DNA from 4 places in the Bacillus sp. CZDM1 genome. Region 1 is predicted to be linked to each of the others. Evidence: predicted binding sites of a transcription regulator. Region 1 holds the regulator's gene; each other region holds the start of a gene.

Region 1 (7,732 bases):
AAGAACGGTTGCAGTTGTAGTACCGTCACCAGCAACATCATTCGTTTTGCTTGCAACTTCAGCAACTAGTTTTGCACCCATATTTTCAAATGCATCTTCTAATTCGATTTCTTTCGCGATTGTTACACCGTCGTTCGTAATTAGTGGTGAACCAAATTTTTTCTCAAGAACTACGTTACGTCCTTTAGGTCCAAGCGTTACTTTTACTGTATCCGCCAGCGCATCAACTCCACGTAGCATTGCGCGGCGTGCATCTTCACTAAATTTAATCTCTTTAGCCATGTTCAAAAAACCTCCTCGTATTTTCTAAACTATTTTTTTATTACTCGCCAACTACAGCAAGGATATCGTTTTCACGTAAAATTAAATATTCATTTCCATCAAACTTAACTTCAGTTCCAGAGTATTTTGAGAAGATAATACGATCGCCTACAGAAACTTCAAGAGCAACGCGTTCGCCACTTTCAAGCACACGACCAGTACCTACAGCAACTACTCTTCCTTCTTGAGGCTTTTCCTTAGCAGAGTCCGGTAAAACGATACCGCTTGCAGTTTTTTCTTCTGATTCAACAAGCTCAATGACAATACGATCACCTAGTGGTCTTAACAAATCAAACAACCTCCTCAAATAGATATGTAATTCTGACTTATTAGCACTCTCTTAACATGAGTGCTAACACAATTATTATCATAATCAATGCAAAAAAAATTTGCAAGTATGAAGCAGTATTTTTTTCAATTTTTTACAACCTTACAAGTATGTGATTTGCTCGCAGGAATATACTTCGTTTTTAAAAATAAACATTAAAATTGAAACAACCCTGCCATTATTAGTAGAATGAACTATAGGTTAAAATAACAAGAAGGCTTCTTAAAGGAGATATAACATTTGAAAAGGGAATATTGGATAATATTAATTGTCTATATAGCTATGCAGTTATCGAGCCTGGTTGGCATTCCTGGGCTGATGTTTCTATTTGGATATTTAGGGATGGATCAAAGACTGGTTGTCCCCTACTGGTTAATTTTCAGCTTTACCCTGGCACTCGTGATGATTCTTTTCCTATTACGAACAGAAATGAAGAAACCTGCGCTGAATGAAAGAGGCAGGTCCATTAGCTATTCTGCTGCCTGGGCAGTAATGGGTGTCTTCCTAGCCTTATTTGCCCAAGCCCTCGCTGCCAATATTGAACAGCTTATTGGGGTTGATATGGGATCTGAAAACACCCAGCAAATTCTAAATATTATTGAATCCTTTCCTCTAGCCATTTTAGTCAGCTCTGTTATCGGGCCGATATTAGAGGAGATTGTCTTTCGGAAGATTATTTTCGGTACTCTTTATAAACGTTTTAACTTTTTTTTATCGGCTCTAATTAGCTCGGTCATTTTTGCCTTGGCTCATATGGAGCCGCACCATATTCTGCTTTATTCAGCTATGGGTTTCACTTTTGCCTTTCTCTATGTAAAAACAAAACATATCCTTGTGCCGATTTTTGCCCATGTTGCCATGAATACATTAGTGGTCGTCATGCAGTCGGTTTATAAAGATGAGATTACTGAATTCATGCGTAAGGCAGAAACCATTCAAAACTTTATCGGAGGCTTTCTATGAAACGTTCACCTATGTTTTCCGGAATTATTTATGTTGTGCTTGGTTGTTTATTTACCTATTTTGCAGTCGAAGATGTCGCACAAAACGGTTGGGGGTTTTTCAGCTATCTGCTCGTTATCCTTGCCACCTTTGACTTCGGATCTGGTTTAAGAATCATTTTCTTTTACAATAAATATAAAAAACAAATTAAAAAATAAGTGTAAGTTAAAAGGTCTTCTCACTGAATGTGAAAAGACCTTTTAACTATAGCTTTGTCTTCGTTTTTATCGTTGAATTTTTATCCTGTGTCAGTTCGGTTGAATATTCAACGGTTCCAATTTGGCAGCCTGCTCCGATTTTCACACTTTTTCCGCGAACGATATCTGCTCTTGTATTTTCTAAGGAAACGATATCCCCTTCAATAACCTTGGCAATAAGCATCCCCGTTTCTTTTCCAAATGGCAGGAGGGTGTTACTCTTCTTCTTAACCGTAATCACCCCTCCGCCAATTTCTTCTGCAAAACTCTGCCCAAACCGTAACGATATGTTTATTTTATCTGCATTAAGCAAACCTTTAATTTCAAAGCCTCCTGATGAATCAAAGGTCTCATATTCAACGTCGCCGCCTACAGATATCATTCCTTTAATATTGGCTTCATCACCTGTTAAATTATCACCAACATCAAGAGTTCCGAGTATTTTCATTTTCTTCAAATCCGCCCTGCCGCCGACTGTCATAGTCCCCATAATCAGCATTTCCTCTGACTCCAAATTTCCCTTTACTTCTGCCTCACCAAAGACCTTTACAGACTTTGTTTTCACACTTTCCAAAGCTTCACTCGTTCCAAAGATATTGAAAGCAGAACATTCTACATCAGAAGCAAGCGTGGCATCTCCCCTAATGCTAATTTTGTCGTATTGGCCCCCGGAGTAATTCCCGGATCCATTAATCGTTAGGTTATGACCTTTTTCCATTTCTCTTCCACCCTTCACCTATATTTTTCTGATGTCCTTCACAATCGAATTTTTATCCATTGTAAATTCACCCGAGTATTCAACCACATCAATTTCGCAATTAGCTCCAACTACTACATTTTTACCACGGACAATCCCAGCCTTGGTGTTTTCAATCTCAATTTTATCCCCTTCAATACATTCCGTTTTCAATTGGGTACGTACAAAAGGTTTAAAAAAGCCTAAAAGTGAGTTTTTTTGCTTTATTAGGATGGTTTGACCGCCAATCTCTTTTGCATGGCAATCAGCAAAAATAGTGATATCCACTAAATCAGCATTTAACAAGCCGCCGATACTAAATTGTGATTCTGCTTTAAACGTTTCTGCTTCACAATCTTCTCCCACCGTTAACCTGCCTCTTATCTTTATTTCATCCCCTTTCATTTTCCCTCCGACATTCACTTTGCCTGATACCTTCAGCTCCTTTACAATCAGGTTTCCTATCACTCCCGCCGTCCCATCAACTCTTAGAACCTGACTCTCCATATTGCCTTTAATCTTTCCGTGTCCATTAATCCGCGCATGATTCACAACAACGTTCCCAGTTACTGAACCTGAACCATTAAAATCCAGTTCCGAGCATTCCACATCACCTGTAACACTGCCTTTACCATTTATACTGACCGTATTGAATGATCCGCCATTTGATGATCCAAAGCCATTTATGAGCAAGTCTCCCCTTTTTTTCGTCTCCATTTGATTCTCCTTTATAATAATTTCGATTTAATTTCTTCCATACATGCCATTAGCGATAGCTGGGTGACTATTTTTGTGCCCCGTTCAAATTGGAAGTTCTCTGTATTAATAAGTAATAGACAAGATGAAACACCTAATTTCCGAGTGATCACCAATTCTGCGTTCTTTTGCTTAATCACTGACTTATTGTCTAGTAAAACCTGTAACAGCATTTTTCCTTCATCCAAATTAATTTCACCTGATTGAAGCAGCTTTTCTAAAACATACACTTCAAGGATTCGTGAAAAATTAAACGCAGGACCGCCCTTTTCTATTTCTAAATAATAATCAAGCACTGTATTTGAAACAATGTTACGCTTTACTAATTCATCTTTCTCCAGCTGCAAATCAGCCATATTCGGTGAAAACATATCAGCTAGTTCATCTAAAGAAAGGTTTTCTTTCATAAGTTGAATTTTATTAATTCGTTCTAAGATCTTAACTTTCGGAAAGAATGTTTCTTGACCTGTAAAGGTTGATTTTCTAATAAACCAATCCTCAGGTATAAGGTCTTTTCGTTTCCATCTATATAATTGCCCATAAGATATTCCGGCTAAATCCAACAAATCCTTCTTCGAAATTAATTCCTCGCTCATAATGAAAACCCCTTTCATAGAACGAATGTAACATAACACTGTTACGTTTGTAAAGTTTCCATCTATATTTTTATCCGACAAAAAAAGACCTTCTCACTATATACGTGAAAAGGTCTTTACTCTTATTCTTCTGTTTCCTCTGTTGGGTAGTGCTTCAGGAAGTAAATAAGTGATTGTAATTCGACAGCCAAGTCAATATGATGCACGCGAATCGATGGCGGCACATTCAGTCTGGCAGGAGTAAAATTCAGGATTGCCTTAATATTGGAATGTACAAGTCTATCGGTAATCATTTGTGCCACAGGAGCAGGTACAGTCAGAATGGCTACATGAACATCATCATTGCTTAAAACCTTCTCCAGCTCATCCATATGAAACACTGGTACATCACGAATCGTTGTACCCATCTTATTCGGATCCACATCAAAGGCACATTCAATTCTTGTATTATTATTTTTTAAAAAATTATAATTTAAAAAGGCTGTGCCAAGATTACCTACACCAATTAACGCTACTTTCGTTAATTCATCTTGATCTAATGTTTTCCGAAAGAACGTTAATAAATAATTGACATTATAGCCATATCCCTTTTTTCCTAAGGCTCCAAAATAAGAAAAATCCCGGCGAATCGTTGCCGAATCCACCTTCACTGCCTCACTTAGTTCTGCAGAAGAAACCCTCTGTTTACCGGAAGAATGTAGATTCTTTAAAAATCGATAATATAAGGGCAGCCGTTTTGCTGTCGCTTGTGGTATTTTCATTGTTTCATTACTCATATTCTCCCACCCCCTATAAATAGTTTGATCATTTATCTAACTTGTTCCGTCCTATGGAAATCTCCGTTTTTCCCACCCGTTTTTTCAACCAAATATGTTTTTCCTATAACCATACCTTTATCTACTGCTTTACACATGTCATAAACCGTTAATGCACATGTGGAAGCAGCTGTTAACGCTTCCATTTCAACACCTGTATTTCCTTTTGTTTTGACAGCAGCGGCAATATTTAATGTATATGCGGTATCATGTTCCTTTTCCCATGAGAAGGATATATTTACCCCTGTTAAAGGAATCGGGTGACACATCGGGATCAAATCCCAGGTCTTCTTTGCTCCCATTACTGCAGCCACTTGAGCCACAGCAAGAACATCGCCTTTTTTCATTTCGTTATTTGTTATTTTATCATAAATTTCTTTACTGACCGTAATACTGGAATGAGCTAGTGCCGTACGGGCCGTTTCTGGCTTATCGCTAACATCCACCATTTTCGCTCTTCCTTCTTCGTTAAAATGAGTAAATTCAGACATAAACAGTATCCTCCCATAAAATCATACTATATTTTTCGAAATTTGTCTGTGAAACCTTGAGCGAATGATAAAATATTTACATTTTTTTCTTAAGAGATATTCTCTTATTTTCCCCAACACCAAGACACTTTATTGCCGACTTTCTTCGAATAAGGTACACTTATTTTAGTGATTGAGGTGAAAAACAATGATTTTATTACAAGTGAATCAACTAGCAAAATATTATGGTGCAGACCTAATTTTATCGAATATAAAACTAGAATTACAAACGCGGGACCGCGTTGCACTTGTGGGGCGAAACGGAGCAGGGAAATCGACATTATTGAAAATTATAGCCGGGCACCTGTCCCATGATGGCGGAGAAATTATTAAGCCAAAGGGAGTAAGCATTGGTTATTTAGCACAGAATACCGGATTAGAATCAAACTTGTCGATTTGGGATGAAATGCTAACCGTTTTCGAACCACTTAGAAGTATGGAAAAGACACTTCGACATTTAGAGGTTTCGATGTCGGATCCTGCCGCTATGGAGGATAGTGCCCGCTACGACCGAATTTTAAAAGAATATGATGAACTGCAAGTGAGATTTAAAGAACAGGGAGGCTATCAGTACGAAGCAGATATTCGCTCTATCCTCCACGGTTTAAATTTCCGCAATAACTCATTAATGATATCCAGCTTAAGCGGCGGTCAGAAGACTCGTCTAGCATTAGGGAAACTCCTTTTAACGAAGCCCGATATATTAATTTTGGATGAGCCTACAAACCATCTCGATATCGATACACTTACGTGGCTGGAGCAATACTTACAAGGCTATGACGGGGCCATCTTAATCGTGTCCCATGACCGCTACTTTTTGGATAAAGTGGTCACACAGGTTTATGAAGTTTCACGGAGACAAATTCAAAAATTTATCGGAAACTATAGCTCCTATCTAGATCAAAAAGCGGCAAATTATGAACGTGATTTAAAAGTATATGAAAAGCAGCAGCAGGAAGTTTCGGATCTTCAGGATTTTATCCAGCGTAACCTAGCGCGTGCATCGACGACCAAGCGCGCTCAAAGCCGGCGTAAAAAGTTGGAGAAAATGGAATTAATGGACCGTCCCTTAGGAGACGAGAAGTCTGCCACCTTCTCTTTTGAACTAGAGAAACAAACTGGGAATGATGTTCTATTTGTAGATACCCTGGCAGTCGGATATGATGGAAAAAAGGTATCGGAGAACATCTCCTTCCGTGCTTATCGTGGTGAAAGTATCGCCTTAGTTGGCCCAAATGGAATTGGTAAATCTACTCTACTAAAAACAATCATAAAAAAACTTCCGGCCTTAGCCGGTACGATTCAATACGGGGCAAATCTGGCAATTGGTTACTACGACCAGGAGCAGGCAGAATTGACCTCCAATAAGCGAGTTCTAAATGAGCTATGGGATGAATGGCCGTTAAAAAGCGAAAAGGAAATACGGACTGTCCTAGGTAACTTTCTGTTTTCAGGTGATGATGTATTAAAAATTGTTTCTACATTAAGCGGCGGCGAAAAGGCAAGACTGGCACTAGCCAAATTAATGCTTGAGAAAGCAAATGTTCTAATATTGGACGAGCCTACAAACCATCTTGATCTAGACAGTAAAGAAGTCCTCGAGAATGCATTAGTCGACTACCCAGGTACGATTATTTTTGTATCACATGACCGCTACTTTATTAACAGAATTGCGACAAAGGTATTAGAGCTTAGCGCACACGGAAGTCACGCGTATCTCGGTGACTATGACTATTATTTGGAGAAAAAGCTTGAGGAAGAAGAGCTAAAGGCTTTAGACCTTGCCAGCAGCACAAAGAAACAAACTCAAATTGAAGTACAAGAAAGAAATACTTATCAACAGGATAAAGAAAGTAAAAAGCTTGAGCGGCAGCGAAAGCGAAAATTAGAGGAAATTGAATTACGTATTGAAGAGCTGGAGGCACTTATCCAGGAGAACGAGGAAAAGCTATGTGAGCCTGACATATTTCAGGACCATGAGAAGGTCCTTGAAATCAATTTAAAAAATGAAAAAGCAAAGGCTGAACTCGAACAGCTAATGGAAGAATGGGCCGAACTAGCGGAATAAATACAAGGGGGGCTTGGATAAACACTATCCAAGCCCCTTTTACTATTTTAGTGGAATGGTTAAGATGTCTGTTTTAGAACCGTCCTTTGCGGAATAAACAAATAGCTCGAACGAAACTTCTTCTTTTGTCAAAAGCTCCTTGTCGATTGTTATTTCAAAGCTTCCCCATGCAGGGGCACCGTCTGTTTGGTAATGATTTTCTTGTAATATCTCCGTTCCAGAGATTACAGCATATTGAAAAACACCTTCAAACACCCTTGCCTTTCCCTTTACCGTTACCTCGCCATTCGATTTTGAAAGTGTAACTTCTTTAAAGACTTCATTTTGATACTGTTTATTGTCTACCTGTTCTTGATCATTTCCATCATCAATTACCTCAGGCT
Region 2 (7,732 bases), on a different contig from region 1:
CATCGCATCGCCGGCAAAGGTAATCCTAATTGATTTCTTAAATTGTTCTTCTTCTGCTTTTTTTGCTGCTGCTTCCCATGAATCTTTTATCTTAATTGGATCAGCCGATAGAGTTTGCTTTAGGGATACAAGACGGTGATAGTATGTAACTTTTTCTACTTTATTATCGATACTCCAAGGTTTAATATAGTTTACAAAAAACTCCTTCGTTAAAAAAACACTATTGTTTCCCGATTTTGTATTTCCATTTATATAGATACTTTCAAGTTTGCTCTTGGGTACGTCAACTGTTAGGTATTCCTTTACGATTAATTCATGATGCTTATTAACAATGTTAGCAATTCCTGCGATGACCTCCTGTGATTTTTCATATCCAATTCCCATAGTCGTGACAGCTAATCCAAAGGGTACTTTATCGTAAACGATGGCGACGTCATTATAAATCAAGTCTTTCGGAATCATCCCAACCTTATGAGCAATATTCTTACCAGGAATACCTTGAGGGATTGTAGTATTATAGATTGTATTTTCTAGGTATGTTACCAGTTTTTCTCCATATTTACTTTCCTTAGAAAATTGGTATACTTCTTTTGCATACAGAATTAAATCCCCTGCAGAAGTAACATTTTGTCCTCCGGGGTATGTATACTTAGCTCCAAGGCTTTTCATGAATTGAATAAAATTGTTCTGCCCTACTCGTTCCTTTAGCATAATAAAAGCAATATTATCACTATAGACCATCGCTTTTTCGATAAGGTCCTCAATGGTATAGCTACTCCCTATTTTATCATTTTGAATGATGCCGCTTCCTTCATAATAATGATGACTCATATAAGTTAGCTTTTCAGAAATATCGATTTCCCCTTGATCAGCGAGCTTCAATACATATAGTGCCAATGGAAGTTTAATCGTACTTGCTGCAGGCATCTTCTTATCATTATTTATTTCATAGGATACATCGGATAGTAGATTTTGGTAGTGAAGTGTAATCTTATCTTGCCATGGTTTTATGTATTCTTCTAACTCAATCTGCAAATCTATTAGATTATCATCCGGTTCTGTGCATGGCCATGCATACTTTGTGAAACTATGATAAAAAGGATAATCAAAAATAAAAAAGGATTTTTCAATGCCCCTCTCCCCCCTAGTGATTAGAATTAGTTTAATATGAGGGAGCTGCAAAAGGTGTCGAAATTTAAAGTATTTTAATAAATAATCAGAAAATAACAATAATCATTTAACAGAATAAATTTAAGGTAAAAAAATAAATAACAAGAAAGTGAATATTCCGTAACTTTATCCTTTTTAATTAATTTGTTAATTTTATTAAAAATAGATTATACTGTATGTATCTTAGTACATATTTTCAGGAGGATTTTCTAATGTCAGATAACAATCAAACAAACCAAAATGAAGAACCAAAAAAGAAAATGAGTTTGCAGGAAGCTATGAAGCAGCAGCTAGCCAATAAGAAGAATAAGGCTGCAGCAGCGAATAACAGCCAAGGCGGGCTGCAAAACAGCCAAAAAATGAAAAGCCAACAGACTAAAAAAGTGAGTAATACTCGTAGAAAAATGGGTGTTTAATGAACGGACAAAATAGAAAAGACATCACTCCCGGTATCGAGGTTAATATTGTACTTAAGGCTGATCAAAGAACCGGAAAACTAACAAGGGGTGTCGTGAAGGATATTTTAACAAATTCCAGCTCTCATCCCCATGGGATTAAAGTGAGATTAACGGATGGCCAAGTTGGCAGAGTGCAGGAAATATTGAATTCAAAGTCCACCTAATGGTAAATTGAACTATCCTTAGGTATGAATTTTCTATAATAACCCCATACTATAAATAACCATTTTACTTATCACATATTGAACCTCCACCTTTTGTGGAGGTTTTTTTATTCTATAGGGACTCTCTTTTATATGAGTGACCGCCCAGAACGATAAAAAAACAGACTCGCGTTGGAGTCTGTTTTTGATTTAGAAGGTTAATTATGCTTTACGAACGTTAACCGCTTGTGGACCACGTTGTCCATTTTCGATTTCAAACGTTACTTCTTGACCTTCATCTAACGTTTTGTAGCCTTCGCCTTGAATTGCAGAGAAATGAACGAATACATCGTCTCCACCGTCACGCTCGATAAATCCAAAGCCTTTTTCACCGTTAAACCATTTTACTTTACCATTTTCCATCTTTGTAGCTCCTCCTAGCATGTAACAATTACATGAAATTGCAATATAGTCTTGCCCGATTATTATAACCAAGAGGAATTGTTTTTAAACAATATCCTCTTGGTTATAAGTATTTCTCAATAGATTAAATTTTATTTCAAGAAAATAAAATTTTCTATTCAGTATATTGTTTATGTGTCCGCAAATGATAGTACTAGAGCACCCATTTTCGGATTGCTGCAGCGACACCATTTTCATTATTGGTTGTGGTGACCCAAGATGCTGCTTGTTTTACCAATTCCTGAGCATTTCCCATTGCAATACCTAAGCCAGCCTCTTTAATCATCGCCAAATCATTAAGACTATCACCTACGGCCATAACATTCTTCATATGTATTCCTAGGCGCTCACAGACTAAAGCCAGTCCTTTTGCCTTATTAATCCCAACTGGGTTTACTTCGATATTTGTTGGAGTCGAGTTACTTAATTCAAACTCCCCTCTTGCTTCTAGCTCTTTTAGAATTATATCCCTTGTTGGTTCATCTTTTATGTTAAACCCAAATTTCAACCATTCCTCAGCATGAATATCCTCCGGCATTTCATCAAACCAGTTTCGATTTGTGTTAATCGCCCAAAATCTTATCTTATGCTTTTGAGTAAGCTCTACCATCCATTGAATGGCATCTGTTTTCAAAAGATTTCTCTCCACTAGACCTCTTTTATCGTCCCAGATTTCACTGCCGTTTACTGTTACTAAATAAGAGGACAACGCAAGTGAATCCGCATGTTTTTCACATTTTCTTAGAGATCTGCCAGTACTGAGGACTACATAAATACCTTTTTCCTGTGCTTCCGAAATGGCGAGTCGGTTCGCCTCAGAGATCTCGTGTTCATCATTTAGCAGTGTACCATCCATATCAAGTGCAATTAATTTTATCTCGTTATCACTTTTATAATTTTCCATTCGTAATCACTCCTTTAAAACCATTACCTTAATAGACTATCCATTTTCTCACAAAATAGGAAAAATCCCCACGTACTTCGTAGAGATTTTCCAAAAAAAGTTATCGTTGGTATTGGACACGGTGAAGATTCGCAAAAATACCGCCTTGTTCAATTAACTCGTCATGACCGCCTTCTTCAGCAATTCCTTCTTCCGTCACGACAATAATCCGGTCAGCATTCCGAATGGTAGCAAGTCTATGAGCAATAATCAGCGTTGTTCGATTTTTTGCAAGTTCGTTTAAAGCTTCTTGGATGACCATTTCCGTTTCAGTATCGAGTGCAGAGGTTGCTTCATCTAAAATTAATATAGGTGGATTTTTCAAAAACATCCTGGCAATCGCTAATCTTTGCTTTTGACCGCCGGATAGCTTTAATCCCCTTTCACCAATTTCCGTTTCATACCCATCAGGCAGTGATTGAATAAATTTCTCGAGATACGCACGTTTTGCAGCCTCAAATATTTCCACATCTGTTGCATTCCGCTTCCCATATGCGATATTTTCTCGTATAGTCCCCGTAAAAAGAAAGACATCTTGTTGAACAATTCCGATTTGAGAGCGAAGTGATTTTTTTGTCATATTACGAATATCGAATCCATCAATCATAATGCAGCCATTGCTCACATCATAAAACCTAGGGATCAAAGAACAAATCGTGGTTTTACCTGCTCCCGATGGTCCAACAAACGCAATAGTCTCACCTGCAGTAATGTTTAGGTTGATACCTTCAAGTACTGACTTTTGTTGGTCATAACTAAAAGAAACATCATTAAAGATAATATCACCATTAAGTGAAGCTACTTCAATGGCATCATCCGTATCCTTTACTTCTGGCTCAGAGTCGATAATTTCCATAAAACGTTTAAATCCAGCCATTCCTTTTGGATACAATTCCATAATCGCACTAATTTTATCAATTGGTTTAAAAAGAACATTTATGTAAAGTACAAATCCGACAAGCTCCCCATATGAAAGCTGCCCTGTAAAGCTAAGCCATGCACCATAAACAAGTACAATAATGGTAATTAACCTGGTCATCATATAAATACCGGATAAACTGAAAGACATCACGCGATATCCTACTAGTTTTGCATTTCGGTATTTATGATTATTTTTTCGAAATCTTGCAATCTCAAAATCTTCATTTGTAAAGGATTGAACCACACGGCTTCCTGACACACTATCTTCCACTCTCGCATTTACATCTGCAATGCTTGTGTACATATGACTCCAAGCCTTATTCATCTTTAGATTACAGACTACAACTAATAATGCTAACAAAGGTAAAATCATTACAGCGACAAGTGCTAATTTCACATTAATCGTCAGCATAATCCAGAAAGCACCGATAAAAGTCATCACGGCAATGAAAACATCCTCAGGTCCATGGTGGGCAAGTTCACCGAGGTCAAATAGGTCGTTGGTTATTCTACTCATAATATGCCCTGTTTTGGTATTGTCAAAAAAGCGGAAAGACTGTTTTTGCACATGCTCAAAAAGTTCTTGCCTCATGTCTGTTTCAATATTAATCCCAAGCTTATGACCCCAATAATTCACCACAAACTGCAAAAAGGTACTAAGTACATAAACCATCAACAGCGCAATACTAACTGTCACAATGGTTTGCCAATCTCCCCCCGGCAGCAATTCATCAATAAACCAAGATACTGCTAATGGAAAAGCTAACTCTAAAACCGCAACAACAACAGCACTGCTAAAATCAAGGATAAACAGCTTTTTATGCGGTTTGTAATAAGAAAAGAAACGTCGAATCATCGCAGATCTCCTTTTTAGTTGGGGTAATTGGATTATATGAAAATATTTTGAAAATTACAATCAAAAAAACCACCTGTAATAACTTCAGGTGGAATTCATTTATTCTTTCTATATTTAATGATGGTGATGATGTCCGCCTTTTGATGGATTGGTAATCAGCCATTCTTCTTTTGGAACATGGAACATTTGAATCCATACACCATCTAGATATTCATCTCGCGTATCGAGGATTAAATCAATGTCCTTATCTGTTTTAACCACTTCATCATGCTCTGTTGGGGTATCGAGCATTAAATCATAATGGGCATGGTCACCATGCATATTGGTTACATACACACGGAACAATTTCCCTTCTGCTTCTTCCCCCTCCAACATTTTTTTCAATGCTTTCGCTGCATGGCGATTGATTTTGACTTTCATATATGTCTCTCCTATTCCTATGTATTCATATACATTATCCCATTAATATCTAAATTTAGACAATTATTTATCGCTTAAACTGAAGATATTCCCACTGAATATCTAATAAAGGAAATTAAAACCTTAACAAATTTGTCACAAATTATTTGAAAAACGTATATAAACATCACAGCGATGTTGTTAATATTGTAGTAGGAAATAATGACACTAATTATAAAATTATTATTAGTTAGTAATTAATCTCATTAAAAAAAGGTAAATTCCTAAACAAGTTTGTGAACAAATTCACGTACAACCACCATTCTAATAAATGAGAGGAGAAAAACACATGCACAAAAAGGGTACAAAAGGGGCTTTATATTCAGTGATTCTTACAATTATCACACTATTAACTGGATGTGAGCCATTACTTGTCTTGGATCCCAAAGGTCCTCAAGCCGAAAGGCAGGCTAGTGACATCCTATTATCAATAGGAATCATGTCTGTGATTGTCATTGTCGTTTTTGCATTATTAGTCTACATGCTAGTAAAATACCGAGCTTCTAAACAAAGAGCAGATTATGAACCTCCTCATATCGAAGGAAACCTTTGGGTTGAGGTTATTATGGTAGGTATTCCAGTATTAATCGTTGCTTATCTATCTTACGTATCTGTTCAAAGTAATTATATCGTTGAGGCAACACCAAAAGGATATGAAGATAAAGAGCCATTAGTCGTCTATGCTTCATCCTCAAACTGGAAATGGCATTTTAGTTATCCAGAAGAAGGAATTGAAACCGTCAATTACTTATATATTCCAACAGACAGAGCTCTTGAATTTAAACTTTATTCTCACGGTCCGATTACAAGTTTTTGGATACCACAGTTAGGCGGACAAAAATACGCGATGAATGACCATGTCACTACCTTGCATTTAGCAGCCGATGTCCCTGGTGAATTTATGGGACGAAACGCCAACTTCTCAGGTAAAGGATTTGCTGAAAATACATTCAATGTCACTGCAATGTCTCAAGAAGATTTTGACGATTGGGTAAAAGAAGTAAAAGAAACAGCTAAGCCGATAACAGAGAAGAAATTCGAGGAATTGTTAGAACCAGGTCATCTAGGGCAACAAACATACACTGGGACTCACCTAGAATTTTCACCGCCGCCATCTGGCCATAATCATAACGATGAATCAGCAGAAACACCTGAAACAGAATCTCAAACAGATTCCCATACCGGGCATGAAGGTATGAGTCATTAATAATAAAAAAGTAATCTTCCGTTGAAAGGAGATATAATAAATGGATTTCTTTAATCGATTTGCCGTTCCACATCCTAGTATTGCGATTTATGCATCGATGGCTGCAATTGGCCTTACACTTATTGCTGTTATTGCCGGGATAACTTATTTTAAAAAATGGGGTTACCTATGGCGTGAATGGTTAACAACTGTTGACCACAAACGAATTGGTATTATGTATTTGCTATCTGCCCTCCTCATGCTATTCCGAGGCGGGGTTGATGCCATCATGATGCGTGCTCAGCTGGCTGTACCAGAAAATACACTGCTTGACGCACAGCATTATAATGAAATTTTCACCACACACGGGATCGTAATGATCCTCTTTATGGCAATGCCATTCATCATGTTCTTTATGAACTTTGTTGTTCCACTACAAATCGGAGCACGTGATGTGGCATTCCCACGCTTGAACGCATTAAGCTTCTGGCTATTCTTTATGGGTGCGATGTTATTCAACATTTCATTCGTTGTCGGAGGTTCACCTGACGCAGGCTGGACATCTTACTTCCCGCTTGCAGGCAACGAATTTAGTGAATCTGTCGGTACCAATTATTATATGATTGCGATTCAAATTGCAGGTATTGGTACATTAATGACAGGAATAAACTTCATCACTACCATTCTCAAAATGAGAGCGCCTGGGATGACATTAATGAAAATGCCAATGTTTACTTGGTCCGCTTTAATTGCGAACGTAATTATCGTTTTTGCTTTTCCAGTATTAGCTGTGTTACTTGCAATGGGAACCTTGGATCGTCAATTTGGAACACATTTCTTTACCATGGATAATGGCGGTATGGATATGCTTTGGGCCAACATTTTCTGGGTTTGGGGACACCCTGAAGTATATATCTTAATCCTGCCGGCTTTCGGTATTTATAGTGAGATCATCTCCACCTTTGCACGTCGTAACCTATACGGCTATACATCAATGGTTGGTTCGATGGTTATTATCTCTCTTCTATCCTTCTTAGTATGGGCGCACCATTTCTTTACCATGGGGCAAGGTGCCTTAACAAATAGTATCTTCTCGATTACGACAATGGCAATTGCCGTTCCAACAGGTGTGAA
Region 3 (7,732 bases), on a different contig from region 1:
ATACCTCTTTGGTTCATATAAAAGGTATTGTTTTTTATTTGATTATCATTCGCTTGAAGAAGTAATAATCCGAACGATTGGTTTCCATAGTTTACGATAAAATGGTTATCCTCTAGGAGCAAACGATTGGAATTCATGACCGCAGCGCCGCCCGTATTCATTGTAAAGGTATTACTTTTAAAAATATTTTCATCGGAATACATGTAATGCAGACCGTACCTTGTGTCGCTTATCTTATTTTCATAGCTTTCGTTGTTGTTTGCGTAGTCAAAGAACATTCCATCACGAGTGCCTTCAATGGTGTTATGGGTGAAGAGGTTATGATTTGCGTAATAGACATGGATTCCGTTACCCTGTGCTGCAATTTCCCCTTTGCCCATTCCTTTTATCTCAACATGGTTGATATTATTTTCGTGTGCTTGGCTTAAGTAGATCCCATGAAAGGAATCAGCAATTTTGACGTGTTCCACGACATTTCCGTTTGTATGAATCTTAATGCCCGCATACTCCTCAGCAGAGTTGCGGTCCATGCCGCTATTGGTAACAGTCAGCTTTCTCAGGGTCACGTTGGGAGCTTTTATGGAGATAACATTCCCAGTTCCGTCTCCCTTGATAACGGTATTTGCCTTTCCAATAAGGGTCAACTCTTTGTTGATAACAAGATTGCCTTCATACGTTTTATCTTCAAGCTTCAGAACTGCTCCTTCTTCCAAGCTGTCGATCATGGCTTGCAAGTTTTCGGCAGCATTATTTTCCTCAGGGTTGATACAAAATGTAATAGAGAAAACGAATAGAAAGAGCAGTAATTTTTTCATCTTGTTCGATCCTTCCACAACGGAATGAGTAATAGGATAAAGGCTGCGATAAGGAAATACGCACCGTATCCAAGAATACTTTCAGTGACAAAGTTTGCCACTGTATTATGCCCTATAAGGGGCGGAACAAAAGGGTCAATTTTTATCGGAGCGGTCGGGCTTAAGTTGGTACCAAATTTACGAAGTGCACGGGTAAGGTCCCAAACTCCAAGCGCACCGCCTATGATAAACAAACCAATTAATCCATAAAGCACTGCTTTCTTGCGCAGGATGGCCGTCAAGAGGGTAAGTGCAGCTAAACCAATGACTAAGTATGATAGATACGCTAATTCAGGGAAATTCTCTTCACTGAAATTTTCCATACCTATATAGTGATTTAATCCGTTAACAATATCGATTTCGCCTTCAAGCTTATTTGGATAAACAATTATATTTAACCCTTCTGGATATTGCGGTGCAAAGAAAATCATTTGCCACCATGGGAAAAATAAAGAGAGTCCAACCAAGACAGCAGCAAGTGCAATCAGTATAGACGATACGAGTGATAATTTCTTTGCCTTCATGTAAAACAAGTCCCTTCTATACGGAGAAGGGTATCAATTGAATCAATTGATACCCACCGCCAACATATTGAGTCTAGCTCCAACGCCTAGGGGATCGGGGTCATAAGCCAATCCGTCAGAAAGGTTAAAGAGCTACCTTCCCGCCGGCTCGTCTTATGCCTGTCGCCCCTGAGCAAGGCGTTTCCGCTTTTCTGCTAATTCTTTGGTTTTACAAGGAAGTAGCCGGTCATTTCTTGGTGTAGTGCTGAACAGAAGTTAGTACAGTAAAGCGGGAACGTACCTGCTTTGTCTGCAGTAAATTCAATTGTATTCGTTTGACCTGGCTGAACCTCAATGTTTAAGTCATATTTGTTGATGGCAAATCCGTGGGTAATATCCTCATCAAAATCCGTATTCGTTAAGTGGATAAACACTTTATCCCCTTGATTAACTTCAATCACATCAGGACGTTTTGCTTTTGCGTCAAAGATGAACTTCGAACGCATCGCGATACCGTAGACATGAACTTCGTTTCCATTCCGTTCGATCCTAGCCTGATCTTGCTTATAAGTCGCTTGCTTATTGTTTTCATCCTTCGGATAAACTTCTATCGTTTTAATCTTATCTGCCTTAATGATTTGCGCGTAGTGAGGCTCAGGGTTAACTGGTGAAGATTGGATTACCTTCATCTTGCCGCTGATATCGATTAACTGCATGGACTCTGGATGTGAAGGTCCTACTGATAAATAGCTGTCTTTGGCAATTTTGTTAAGAGCAATCAGCCATTTTCCATCAGGTGAAACGGTATCACCTTCAGCTGCTACTGAGTGTCCTGGTGAATATTGTACAGGTACACGGTCTAATGTTTCGCCTGTTTTTGGATCCCATTTCACGATTTCAGAAGAAATGAACATCGTTGTGTAAGCCATTCCTTTGTCATCAAATTGAGTGTGAAGCGGTCCAAGTGCATTTTCAGGGTTAACTTCTCTTTCCATAATAGAATCATAGTTGATAATTGGAATACCATTGCGCTCGCCAGCGAAATCTTGTTTTTCAATCGCTTCAAATGCTTTTTCAAAAGAGAATACTGTCATGGATGGTGCAAGTTTTCCAGAAGCAATAAAGTGCTTTCCATCAGGCGTTACGTCGACACCATGTGGTGATTTCGCAACAGGAACAAGGTAAATTCCGCCTTTATGCTTTTCAGGGAATATCATTTTTTGACCAGTCACTTCATCATACTGTCCGTCGGCAACCATTTTCTCAAGCTCTTTCCAGTTAAAAAGAACAATGAAGTCACGGTCAGCCTGTGAAGCGTTAATTTCAAGATTGGTTGTTGCTTCTTCTGTGTTATACGTTGTCATGACTGCCCAGTCTGCGGAGCTTTTCTTACCAGCGTCAGATAAATCATAGGACCATGGCGGCAGAGCAACCTGGTAGGCAATATTGAGCTTATCTTTGTTTTGATCAAACGTTACGGCTGACATTACACCGCGGTACTGCTGGCTGTACTCGTCCAGAGGCTTGTATTCAGAGCCGATTGGCACAGCGAAACGTGTTGGCAGGAACATATACTCTGTATTCTGCGTAACGAACGCCGCACAGTGCGGACCGCTAGTATTTGGAACATTAATAATGTCTTTTACCGTAAAGGTTTCTAAATCCATTGCTGCTGCACGGCTGTTTCCAACGTCTGTGGCAAACATGTATTTACCGTCATAGTCACCATTTGTTTCTGAGAATGCCGGGTGATGCAGGTCTCCCCATGTGTAGTCACCCATTAATTTCTTCGTATGCTCATCAAACCCATATCCTGTTGCAGAGTCTTGTGAGAATACTGGAACCGTTCGAATATGACGCATGGATGGCACACCATAGATAAACATTTGACCAGAGTGGCCGCCTGATGCGAATAGGTAGTAATCATCTTTTTCACCGAATGGCACATAAACTTTTTCTGCATTGCTTTTATTATTACTAGAAGCAACTTGATTGTCCGTGCTTTTTGAAAAGTCGGCGAATGTTATCGTTGCTGCGACAAAGCCTGCTAGTAAACCAGAGGCGATTGGAATCCATTTCTTCATCTATTACACCACCTTATTATTTTTCTGAAGCTTGTTTCAACATATCTAACACTTGCGCGCGTTCTTCATCTGTTAACGGGCTGCCGCCAATAACGCTCGACATAACCGCGGAAGTTGGTTCTTTTAAGAATTCATCAAGTGACTTGCCATGCTTTCCTTCAACCTCTGTATAGGCTTTGGAAAGATCTGGGCCCGTTGCCCCGCCATCTAGGCCAAGTTTATCAACTGCGTGACAGCCGAGACAGCCTTTGCTGCTAAGGATGTTATTGGCATCCACCGTTGATGTTTCCTCTTTTGCTTCTTCTTTTTGTCCTTCTGATTCAGCTGCTTCGTCTGTTTGTTCTGTTTGAGCGACTTGAGGCTGTGAATCGCCATCTCCTATAATGACGCCAAATACCAAGTACCCAAGACCAAAACCAATTACGATGCTAACGACAAAGCTGATAATTGCCTTATTCATACTTCCCCCTCCTTCTGTCTAATGAACAACTTCATCCTAATAAGAAATCAATATTTAAAATGTGACTTTACTCACATTTTTTTAGTCAACTTTGAACGTTTTGTGAAGGGCGTTGAAATGAAAGGGTTTTAAGAAATTGAACGTTTTGTGAAAATTATCACTTCAAGATGAGACGATTTTCACTACAATGGAGGTAACATATGTGGTATCACAGCGATTTTTAAAAAGGGAAGGAGGAGCAGAATGAATCCCGTACATGCTTTAGAGGAACAGCCATTTGGCAAAGTAAGAGAGTTGAAAATCGAGGACTTTCTACGAAAAATAGTCATTTTTAAGGATTTATCGGCAAAATCCATTCATCTAATCGCCAATCGGATTCAAACAATAACCATTAAAAAAGGAGTACAGGTTATTTGTGAAGATGAAGTGGCCAAAGGGGTATTTTTTATTCATTCGGGAGCGGTAAAGCTAACAAAGCAGGATGAACACGGTAATGAGATCATTGTTTGTATGAAGCAAAAGGGTGATGTGTTTGCGGAGGCTTGCCTGTTCTCGAAAACCTCACAGCTCTATCCAGCGACGGCCACTATGCTCCAAGATGGTCAGCTTTTCTTTTTAGATAAAATGGAATTAGAGAAGGGTCTTCATGAATATCCCGAGCTAGCTGTTCAAATGATCGAATACATGAGCGATTCTCTTCGTGAAATGACTTCCACCTTAAGAGACGTCGCCTTGTTAGATGTTTATGCGAAGACAGTAAAGACGTTAGAGCGGTTAGGGAATAAATTTAATAATTCAACCTCGAGATGGAATATTGAAATTCCCTTGACGATTCAAGAGTTTGCTACGGTAGTCGGGACCACACGGGAAAGTGTCAGCCGAGTATTCTCGAAGCTGAAAAAAGAAGGAATTATCGATATGAAATCAAGGAAAATCATCATCCTTGATATGTGCAAACTGTGCACTTTAATGAATCCAGCTTATTAAAAAAAACCTTCGTCATGGACGAAGGCTTTTTTGCTGGTTAAGGACAAAACTCGATGAGACAGTGAAAGATTTGTCCTTAACAAGGGCTCTTTATAAAAAAGGCAAATTTAATTATCAAATTTATACGTCCAGAATCGCTCATTATTGATCCAGACCATCATTTGCGGGTCTTGGTTTTTCAATTTTTCTGTTACGTCTCCAAACATTTGCTCCGTTTGGGAGCGATGGGCCTGAATGGCAGCCAGTTTTTTATCTGCAACGGCAGTGATGTTATGGATAATGTCGGCCTCACCGAGCTCCTCGACGCAATTGTTTGAAAAAGCAACACAGTGCAGCTTCGGCCTTGCGTCGGCAGGAATCTTTTCGATTGCCCTTACCACCGCCGCACCGGTAGCGTCATGGTCGGGGTGAACAGAATAGCCTGGATAAAAAGTGATGACAAGTGATGGATTTACGTCATTAATTAATGACAACATCGCATTTGCCAGCTTCTCATCGTCTTCAAACTCAACCGTTTTATCACGGTACCCCAGCATTCGTAAATCTTGAATACCTAAGGCAGCAGCGGCAGCCTTAAGCTCCTCTTTTCTAATTTTCGGGAGATTTTCTCGGTTGGTAAAAGGGGGATTCCCCATGTTACGGCCCATCTCACCCAAGGTTAAACAGGCGTAAGTGACAGGAGTACCATTTTGTATATGGGTGGCAATGGTTCCAGATACTCCAAAAGCTTCGTCGTCTGGATGTGGAAAGACGACTAATAGATGACGTTCTTTTTCCATAAAAGGCTCCTCCTTTCCATTACTCAAACGGTGTAGGGCTGATTTCTAGGGCAACCGCGAGTTTCCCTTTGTTATCATGGCCTGCTAACAGCAAGCGGTCTTCTTCATCGACTTCAAAATGAGTTAGACCTTCCGCATATATCCAGCCAAGGTTAATTTTTAAGCCGACACGATAGGGGTCAGTTCCGGTGATTTTCCCATGTTCGTATTGGACCAGCGCATTTCGAATATAGGCACCTGCTGAAAAGAAGGTCTGATCATGGTGGGATGCGTAGGCACCATTCGTAGTTTCCAGGTGAATATATACATCCTGGTTTGCGAACCTGTTAATCACTTCTTGAACCTGGAGATGATTCTTAATCGGTTCCATATGTCTTTGCTCCTTTCCCTGTACATGGTATGTAATCTATAAATTAGTGTATTTAATAATGTATCTATCATACTAAAATCACATTGAAAAAGCGAAATGTTAGCCTAGTTTTTCATAATAAAAAAGGCCGTTCGGATGGAGAACGGCCTTGGTATGATTAACAATCTGTGCAGTATTCGGTTTTTGCTCCGCGGTAGGCACCGTGCCAAGTAGGTCCGACGAATTCATTTAAGCGGAAGCCTTGGCTGATCGCAGCGGAAATGAAGTCCTTTGCAACTTCAACTGCTTCGATAACGGAACGGCCCTTTGCCAGTTCTGCGGTAATGGCAGATGAGAAGGTACAGCCCGCCCCATGAGTGAAGTTCGTCTCAATTTTTTCGGATTCAAAAATGGTGAAGTCTTTGCCATCATATAAAAGGTCAATTGATTTTTCTTCTGTTAACAGCTTGCTGCCGCCTTTAATCACCACATATTTAGCACCTAAATCGTGAATTTTTCGTGCGGCTTCCTTCATCTGTTCTAAGGTTTTAACGGGGCCTGTTTGAGCTAATTGGCCAGCCTCGAAAAGGTTAGGTGTCACAACTAATGCGCGTGGCAGTAATAATTCACGCATAGCGTCAGTGGTTTCCGGATTTAAGACTTCATCCTCGCCCTTACACACCATAACAGGGTCAATGACGACGGTTTCCATTTTATGTTCATCGATCACCTTTGCGACTAACTCAATGATTTCAACTGTACCAAGCATACCTGTTTTCATGGCGTTAATTCCTACTGATAGGACGGTGTCGATTTGTGGTTTTAGCGTCTCAACGGAGATTGGAAACACGCTATGGTGCCAATCCTTAGGATCCATCGTAACGATGGTAGTCAGTGCCGTCATTCCGTACACACCTAGTTCTTGGAATGTTTTGATATCAGCCTGAATCCCTGCACCCCCGCTTGTGTCCGAACCCGCGATCGTCATAACTTTTTTAATTGTCATATGTACTCCTCCTAAAAACTAGTTGGTGAAAATCACTATTCCTATTATAAATCAAATGTAGAAATATAGCAGAAATTTTGAAATGGATTGATTTTGTCAGAAAGATGACAAATGACCGTTTTTATATTCTTTAGATGTTTATATGTGATAATTCTTACTTCCGAGAAAAAAGACTCATCGTACGATAGTACTAAAGATACAAGAGACAATTTGGTATCGCTTACAAATAGCATTAAAGCAGGAAGTTTTGAAATAAATTCGATAATCTGACACAAAAAAGACCAAGGCTCGTCAAAGTCCTGAAATCTAGGCTTCGATATTTATTATAAATTTAAAAGGCATAGCTAATTCATTTGGATGTGCTGTAAATTGTGATAAATGTCGCTGAGAAGGCTGGTTAACATGATTACAATTGAAAAGTTCTAGAATGGTATTTCCTAAAAGGAGGGAAACCAATGTACCGCAAAGGATGTCCTGATGAATATCCGATTACCTTAATTTTAAATGGGTATGAGATAGCCGTATTTCAACTAACGAAACATGATTTAGAGGATTGGGCCTATGGTTATTTGTTTTCTGAAGGATTTATTCGGGAAGCGAGTGAGATTGAAGCCATTACGATTAATGAAGAGATGGGAAGTATCAACGTCTCACTTCTGAATGGCTTTAATGAAGAAGAGTTATTTACGAAAAAGAAGCACTATACGGCT
Region 4 (7,732 bases), on a different contig from region 1:
CCACTATCCGAGGCTATTGCAGCAAATGGATTAAATGAAAAAGCACTAATGGATGAATTAAAAGCAGTATTTGAAAAGTACAGTTCAACTGAAACGGACTTAGAAGTTTGGACGAAATCAGATTCAACTACCATCATTGATCATGTTATCAACCATTATCACCGTACATCGGAAGAAGAATTAACATTGCTTAGCCCTTATGTTACCAAGGTTTCACGTGTTCATGGCGATAGTCACCCAGAACTTTTAAAGGTTAATGAGCTATTTTATGAATTCAAAAAAGAATTAATGGAACATATGGAAAAAGAGGAAGCAATTGTATTTCCGTTAATCAAACAACTTGCCGATGGTACGGTTGAAAATCGTGAAGAAGCTATTAATATGATTGTAGAGCTTGAAAAAGAACATGATCATGCTGGTGAAATACTTAGACAGATTCGTGCTATTACATCTGACTATGCGCTTCCAGCTGATGCTTGTGGAACGTACACATTAGTATACAAGCGACTAGAAGAACTAGAAGGACTAACATTTATGCATGTACATTTAGAAAATAATATCTTGTTCCCTAGATATATTAATTAGATGTTTAAAGGGGCTGAACAATCAGCCTCCTTTTCTATGTAAAAAACCTCTCTTGTGAGTAGAGAGGTTTAGCCGCCTATATATGACATTTCAATTTTCTTGCGGTTCTTTGCTGTCTCTTCTGTTCTTTCATCTGAATACCTGTCATTTCGATTATTCCAAATAGCAGAGATTCGGTTTTTCAATTCCTCATCTGTGGCACCGTTTCTCATAAAGTTTCGAATATCATGACCATTCCCATTAAATAAACAAGTGAAAATTTGTCCATTTGCAGAAAGTCGAGAACGCGTACAGCTGCTGCAGAATGATTCTGAAACAGAAGAAATAAATCCAACATTTACATCTGTGTTTTGATAATTATATAATTTTGCGACTTCGCCAAAATAGGCAGGGTCAAGAGACTCTAATTGATAGTGTTCCTTTAATAGGTCATAAATTTGCTTTTTGGTGATGACATCATCCATTTTCCAGCCATTAGATGAGCCTACATCCATATACTCAATAAAGCGGAGCTCCAAGCCATTCTTTAAACAAAAATCAGCCATTGGGATGATTTCCGAATCGTTGAGGCCTTTTTTAACGACCATATTGATTTTAATTTTGAGACCAGCCTTCTTAGCTGCCTCAATCCCATCTAAAACTGGCTGTGTGCCAACACCACGACCGTTAATTTTTCCAAACAGCTCATCATTTAAAGTATCAAGGCTAACATTGACTCTTTGAAGACCAGCCTTTTTTAATTTATCAGCAAGTTTGGGAAGTAGAACTCCATTTGTCGTTAAAGCTATATCTTTTAAACCCTCAATCTTTGCAAGCTTTTCCACCAATATCGGAAGATCTCTTCGAAGAAGTGGTTCACCGCCAGTTAGACGTATTTTTTCCACACCAACACTTATAAAAGCCTTTGCTATCCGCTCGATTTCCTCGTATGTCAGCAGCGCACTTTTTGGCAGAAATTCAAAATCATCGCCAAATTGATCGGCTGGCATGCAATATTGACAGCGGAAGTTACAACGATCGATTACTGAGATTCTTAAATCACGTAATGGTCGATCTAATTTATCTTTAATAATGGTCTTTTCCATTCGTATCAACTCCATTATTTTAAAAGCGAATAATATAATACAAGTGTACCTGCTACTAACAAAAAATACTGTTACTTTATTCACTATCATAACATTTCTTTTTCTATTTATTAACGCTTTCATTGAAGATTTATTAACAGTTGAAAATAAAATCCGAGAGTTTTCACTATATTGTCATTGTTTACTCCGTTAAAACTTCAAAACTTACGATAAAATAAGACTAACGAAAATAGAAGAAAAGTACTAAGGATAAACAATACCTCTGAGGTGAGAATACATGTTGACTAAAATTAAACCAACCCATTCCATAGAAATTAAAGAATTACTACGATTTTCCGATCGGAAATTTAGAAGTGAACGAGGAACCTATTTATTTCAAGAAGGTATGCTTGCAGAAGAACTTTATATTATTATATCTGGAAAAATTCAAATCAGTAAAATAACTTCAGATGGACGTGAACTCTCTTTAAGAATTTGTGGTGAAAACGATATCTGTGGGGAATTAACGCTGTTTACCGACAATCCAAGGTATTTACTAAGTGCCAGAGTTTTAGAGGAAGGTGAAATCGTTGCCATCAAAAAAGATGTCATCGAAAGTGAAATATTCCAAAATAGTAAGCTTGCCTTCGAGTTTATGAAATGGATGAGTGACCATTTCCGGAAAACCCAGACAAAGTTTCGTGATCTTGTCTTAAATGGAAAACGAGGAGCACTTTTTTCAACATTAATTCGAATGTCTAATAGCTATGGTATTCATAAAGAAAATGAAATATTAATTGATTTACCATTAACGAACCAGGAACTTGCAAATTTTTGCGGAACTTCAAGAGAGAGTACAAACCGTATCCTAAGCGAATTGAAAAAAGATAAAAAAATCAGTATTAAAAAAGGAAAAATTTCTATTTTAGATCTTCAATATTTAAAAGACGAGATTGGCTGTGAAAATTGCCCAGCCGTATATTGCAGTATTGAATAATAGATGGAAGCAATCATGAATGAATGATTGCTTCCATTTTTTTTATGATTGAACCTGTTTTTCTCTCATCGCTTTTGGAATATAAACACAGAATGGTTCGCTTTCTAGGTAATCTCCGGTCATCGCATAGGCTCTTGATCTAGAACCGCCGCATACATGGCGGAATTCACAAACACCACATTTTCCTTTATAGAGATCAGGATTTCTTAGTGATTTAAAAATTGGTGACTCGCGATAAATCTCCGCTAGCGGCGTCTCTCTTACATTTCCTGCTTTGACAGGTAATAAGCCGCTTGGGTATACATCCCCAATATGTGAGATGAAGACAAATCCATTTCCGTCATTGACGCCTTTAGGTGCTCGTCCAAGTCCGTCAATCGAACCTGTTAACCCCTGTTCTGTTAACGCACTCAAATAATCAATTTCCTCTGTCTGGTCCTTTGCCTCACGCATCTTTTGCTGAATAACAACACGTCGGTAATGCTGAGCAGCTGTTGTCTTAATATCAAAGGAAACGCGCTTACTAAGGTCATATAGCCATCTGAACACTTTCTCATGCTCTACAGGTGAGATCATATCAGATTCTTGACCTCTGCCTGTTGGGACAAGGAAAAAGACACTCCAAAGTACACAGCCTAAATCCTCAACCATTTTTGCCATTTCATCGAGGTACTCTATATTATATCTTGATATTACGGTATTGATTTGAATTGGAATTTCGAGTTCATGCAGGTATTTAATTCTTTCCATTGTAAGGTCGAAGGATCCCGCTGTTCCACGGAAGTGATCGTGAACCTCAGCTGTTGGACCATCGATACTAAATGCCCAGCGAGAAAGACCAACTTCTTTCGCCTTTTCAATTGCCTCTTTTGTAACATTTGGTGTCGCACTTGGTGTCATCGAAACTCTAACGCCTTTTTCAACTGCATATTTTGCAATATCAAAAACATCTTGTCTCATTAATGGGTCCCCGCCTGTAAATACAAGCATCGGATTATTCATTTCGTATATTTGATCAATTAGATTCTTACCTTCTTCAAATGATAGTTCACGTGGGTCTCTTTTTAATTGAGCCTCTGCACGACAATGTAAACAAGCAAGTTGACATGCGCGTGTTAGCTCCCAAATTACGATAAATGGATCTTTATTAAAGTCTCGGCCAAAAGCCATATGAAACGCCTCCTAAAGCGGCCATTTCAACAAAACCAAACAGCCTAATTACCTGTATTATATAGGGGATTCCACTATGGATAAGTGAACTACCTCACATTACATTTAAAATTATATGTCTACTTTGTGAAGTGAAAAAATAAAAAACAGCAGAAAATCTGCTGTTTAAGATATGGTTATTACTTCATATCTTGCCGATAACTCAATAAAATCAGCCATACCGCTAATTTTACCTACTGTTAACTTTTCCTCCACTTTGTAATGATCAACGCAGGTTTTACATGCCAAAATCTCCACACCTTTTTCTTCCATTTCTTTCAAGTGAACAGAAACGAAGGAATCCTCTGTCATGGTTAGGACTCCGCTGTTCATACAAAATACAGCAGCAGGAAGTTCTTCTCTTTGCTTCATTAAGGTGAAATAGGTTTCAAGTACGTTCTCTCCAAGAAATTGATCGCCGCGGCCCAGTTGGTTGGAACTAACTAAAATGATCTTGTTTTTCATCTTTTCTTATCGAATTCCTAAAGCGATTTTTGCATAGCGGGACATCATTTCCTTGTTCCATGGCGGGTTAAACACGATATTAACCTCAACCTCTTTTATTTCAGGAATATCTGCTAACGCTCTTTTTACTTGGTCTACTATTGTTCCTGCAAGCGGGCAGCCCATTGAAGTTAACGTCATGGTAATCGTAGTGTTTCCTTCATCGTCCATCTCAGCATCATATACTAAACCTAAATTTACAATATCCACACCTAATTCTGGATCTATTACCAATTCTAATGCACCCATGATATTTTCTTTTAATTCTTCATTCATTTTAAAACACTCCTTTTATTTTAATAAATGTTTCTCAAACCATTCAACAGTGGCTTTTAAACCTTCTCTGCTAACTTTGTGATCAGCTTGTGCATCACTTATAAAGTGAATATTAGATGGTGTTTTCTCATAATTATCCTTTATCGATAGATAAAATTGATACGTTAAGTGAAAGGGTATGATTGGATCCTTTTGTCCATGCCAAAATAATAACGGGCGATTTTCAAGCTTTTCAGGTTGAAGACTTAAATCATATGGACGAAGGAAAGATAATTGCTCTTCAATTTGTTCATCCGTAAAAGAAAGAGTAATCCCAAGGCTTTTCATTTGTTCTAATTGCCAATGTAAATATTCTTCATATGCAGGCATTCCCATTAAGCTGACTGCAGCTTTAATCCATTTATATTTGGTTAAAGCACCCAAGGTAACAATCCCGCCCATTGAAGTTCCAGCAAGTCCAATTTGCTCCTGATCTGCTAATCCCTCATTAACATAGTATTCCTTATAATCGTTTAATTCATGGATAGTCTTAATGACAATTTCCCAAAATTGACTGTATAGATTTTTCTCAGTTAAACCTTGCTCTCTTTCACCATGGTATATCGCCTCTGGTAAGATGACCCGAAATCCCTTTTCCGCTAATAAATAGGCGTAATGAAGGTTGTGCTCCTTTGCACTGGTAAATCCATGGTTAAAAATAATGAGAGGAAGCCTTCTTTGTTGTTCACTGTTATTTACTATATGTAAATGAGGATTATTTTTCAGCAAACTTTTTTCTACGATAATCACTTAGGAAGAACCTCCTGGGTAAATTAATTATATCGGAAATCCGATTCAAATGAAGTGAATTTTTTTACAGGTAAGGTATAAAATTGTTAACATAGTACTTATATACATTTGTAGTGTAACATTTCGTTTGCTATTTATCTAAAGCTTAGACTTATGGAATAAAAAAACAATTAAAGAGGAGTCACTATGGCTGAAAAACATTTAATTGCATTGGACTTAGATGGAACTTTATTAAAAGATGATAAAACGATTTCTGAGAAAACAAAATACGTTTTAAGTAAAGCTCGTGAACAAGGTCATGTGGTTATGATTGCAACAGGAAGACCCTATCGTTCAAGTGAACCCTATTACCACGAACTTAAGCTCGATACTCCCATTGTGAATTTCAATGGTGCCTTTATGCATCACCCGCTAGATTCAAGCTGGGGTTTTTATCATGATCCTCTGGATTTAAAAGTAGCCAAAGATATTGTAGAAGCATGCCGTTCATTCAACTTTCACAATATTATTGCCGAAGTCATTGATGATGTTTATTTCCACTATCATGACGAAAAACTGTTAGATATATTCGGTATGGGGAATCCAAATGTAACAACGGGTGATTTGCGAAATTATTTAAAAGACTCCCCAACTAGTTTGTTAATCCATACGGAGGAAGATGAATTAAAGCAAATCCGCCGACATTTGTCAGATGTTCACGCTGAGGTCATCGACCATCGCAGCTGGGCAGCACCATGGCATGTTATTGAAATTATTAAAACAGGCTTAAGCAAGGCTGTTGGATTAAAAAAGGCTTCAGAATACTTCAACATTCCTCCTGAAAGAATTATTGCTTTTGGCGATGAAGATAATGATTTAGAAATGCTTGAGTATGCTGGTCGTGGTGTAGCCATGGGAAATGGGATTGATAAAGTCAAATCTATTGCAAATGAAGTGACCCTTACGAATGAGGAAGATGGTATCGGGGTATATTTGTCAGATTTGTTAAATATAAAATAATTTAAGTGGTTCACCATTGTTTACCTAAATGAAAAACTCTGATTTGAGCATACTATTTTTGTGAGGCAGTTTACACTGCTTCACACCAAGCTCACCAAATTGGAGGGATTACAATGGGTAAACGAAACAAATCAAAACGCTTTGTCCAGCAAGGAGTGGATACTGTCAGTAAACACGATGAACGTATTCCTTACCACATGACCTACGCTGAAGCGGAAGCCCAGAAAATGTCCAATGTGCGTGACTCCTCGCTTGGAGGGATATAACGATGGGAAACCAGTTATTCCAAGAAGCAAGAAGATTTGTTGAGATGGCGAAAACGGCCGACCCTGCTGAACGTAATTCTGTGGTTTCGAAAGCGAAAAATGCATTAAGTTCAGCATACGCTAATTCAACAGTCGCAGAACAAAGTCAGCTCCAAGAAATGCAAAATGAGCTTGAGCAATTGAAATAATAGAAAAGCTGGCACGTTACCAAAAGCGTGCCAGCTTTTCTTTCTCATCAGGCCGTCATGAACACTTCATGGTTACTACTTTTTCATAATTCTTCTAATTTCGGTCATCATGAAGGCTTTATGGTTCAGGATTTTCTGCTGGAATATTAAAATTTACCTTACTGACTAATTTTTGGTTGTTACTTAACGGTTGGTCATTTAGTTTTCTTGGTAAGAGAGTGGCAGTAACTGTATATTGTCCTTCAGAAACTCTTTTTCCATTTACTTGGTAATTCCATTTTTCTACCTTTTTAAAGGTTTGATGTGGGTCAATCTTAAGGGTTTGCAAGGCCTGTAAAAAAAATCGGCCTTTTGAATATCGATATACCTCATGCCCAGATGCATCTGCCACAGAAATCTCAACATATTGAGATGTAGGAAACTCAAAGCTTATTGGGTGATCCCATGGATTTTTGATTAGTATCTCGAATTCCACCTTCTCATGTCCAGCAATAGGAGTTACTGAAAATTGAAATGGATGATTGTCCTCACCATAATTTGCTTCTCCTTTTAAACTAAAGGGAAATAGAAACAAAATCACACATAAAATACTTCTCACGTTTTACACCCTCCTTATTCACGCCTAAAGAATCCATAAATTCCAGTTGTCTGAATGATATTGGTAAATGCATTTGGATCAACCTCAGCAAGGATACGTTCCAAATCATATAGCTCATAACGGGTAATAACAATCATCAGCATGTCTCTAGATTCATTTGAAAAGGCACCTTTTGCAGGAATCATTGTAATTCCTCTTACTAACTGCGAATGGATAGCTGCCTTTAGCTCATCTGCCTTTTTTGTAATAATCATTGC

The links. The regulator Rex, encoded in region 1, represses fermentation and respiration genes when NADH is low (regulators of the CRP and FNR family bind a similar motif). The targets are predictions, from matches to a motif close to TTGTGAAATATTTCACAA.
Region 2: a site for Rex is predicted at 5,647-5,664, ahead of qoxA (cytochrome aa3 quinol oxidase subunit II). Genes of this name have one in related genera too.
Region 3: a site for Rex is predicted at 4,047-4,064, ahead of ACY3XC_RS16115 (cytochrome C). Genes of this name have one in related genera too.
Region 4: a site for Rex is predicted at 3,899-3,916, ahead of ACY3XC_RS18930 (TIGR04053 family radical SAM/SPASM domain-containing protein). Genes of this name have one in related genera too.

What each region holds. Positions count from the first base shown of each region.
Region 1 is NZ_JBUESO010000013.1:3,755-11,486, reverse strand. Features, by position in the region: gene groL (chaperonin GroEL) at 1-282, opposite strand, end outside; gene groES (co-chaperone GroES) at 323-610, opposite strand; gene ACY3XC_RS23035 (lysostaphin resistance A-like protein) at 890-1,612, shown strand; gene ACY3XC_RS23030 (YdiK family protein) at 1,609-1,809, shown strand; gene ACY3XC_RS23025 (cytoplasmic protein) at 1,856-2,566, opposite strand; gene ACY3XC_RS23020 (polymer-forming cytoskeletal protein) at 2,585-3,301, opposite strand; gene ACY3XC_RS23015 (YhbD family protein) at 3,313-3,936, opposite strand; gene ACY3XC_RS23010 (redox-sensing transcriptional repressor Rex) at 4,059-4,712, opposite strand; gene moaC (cyclic pyranopterin monophosphate synthase MoaC) at 4,745-5,242, opposite strand; gene ACY3XC_RS23000 (ABC-F family ATP-binding cassette domain-containing protein) at 5,430-7,349, shown strand; gene ACY3XC_RS22995 (Gmad2 immunoglobulin-like domain-containing protein) at 7,392-7,732, opposite strand, start outside.
Region 2 is NZ_JBUESO010000004.1:311,032-318,763, forward strand. Features, by position in the region: partial or broken gene ACY3XC_RS11770 (CapA family protein) at 1-1,230, opposite strand, end outside; gene ACY3XC_RS11775 (hypothetical protein) at 1,383-1,586, shown strand; gene ACY3XC_RS11780 (YwbE family protein) at 1,586-1,792, shown strand; gene ACY3XC_RS11785 (cold-shock protein) at 1,994-2,194, opposite strand; gene ACY3XC_RS11790 (Cof-type HAD-IIB family hydrolase) at 2,388-3,137, opposite strand; gene ACY3XC_RS11795 (ABC transporter ATP-binding protein) at 3,238-4,953, opposite strand; gene ACY3XC_RS11800 (iron-sulfur cluster assembly accessory protein) at 5,068-5,373, opposite strand; gene qoxA (cytochrome aa3 quinol oxidase subunit II) at 5,702-6,619, shown strand; gene qoxB (cytochrome aa3 quinol oxidase subunit I) at 6,660-7,732, shown strand, end outside.
Region 3 is NZ_JBUESO010000006.1:228,503-236,234, reverse strand. Features, by position in the region: gene nosD (nitrous oxide reductase family maturation protein NosD) at 1-815, opposite strand, end outside; gene ACY3XC_RS16125 (hypothetical protein) at 812-1,378, opposite strand; gene nosZ (Sec-dependent nitrous-oxide reductase) at 1,573-3,441, opposite strand; gene ACY3XC_RS16115 (cytochrome C) at 3,458-3,901, opposite strand; gene ACY3XC_RS16110 (Crp/Fnr family transcriptional regulator) at 4,145-4,888, shown strand; gene bshB2 (bacillithiol biosynthesis deacetylase BshB2) at 4,996-5,667, opposite strand; gene ACY3XC_RS16100 (YojF family protein) at 5,687-6,037, opposite strand; gene pdxK (pyridoxine/pyridoxal/pyridoxamine kinase) at 6,195-7,022, opposite strand; gene fdhD (formate dehydrogenase accessory sulfurtransferase FdhD) at 7,478-7,732, shown strand, end outside.
Region 4 is NZ_JBUESO010000008.1:172,804-180,535, reverse strand. Features, by position in the region: gene ric (iron-sulfur cluster repair di-iron protein) at 1-585, shown strand, start outside; gene moaA (GTP 3',8-cyclase MoaA) at 654-1,670, opposite strand; gene ACY3XC_RS18935 (Crp/Fnr family transcriptional regulator) at 1,948-2,646, shown strand; gene ACY3XC_RS18930 (TIGR04053 family radical SAM/SPASM domain-containing protein) at 2,689-3,816, opposite strand; gene ACY3XC_RS18925 (DsrE family protein) at 3,982-4,320, opposite strand; gene ACY3XC_RS18920 (metal-sulfur cluster assembly factor) at 4,327-4,635, opposite strand; gene ACY3XC_RS18915 (alpha/beta fold hydrolase) at 4,651-5,424, opposite strand; gene ACY3XC_RS18910 (Cof-type HAD-IIB family hydrolase) at 5,611-6,423, shown strand; gene ACY3XC_RS18905 (hypothetical protein) at 6,537-6,689, shown strand; gene ACY3XC_RS18900 (DUF3813 domain-containing protein) at 6,692-6,877, shown strand; gene ACY3XC_RS18895 (BsuPI-related putative proteinase inhibitor) at 6,996-7,475, opposite strand; gene ACY3XC_RS18890 (YitT family protein) at 7,490-7,732, opposite strand, start outside.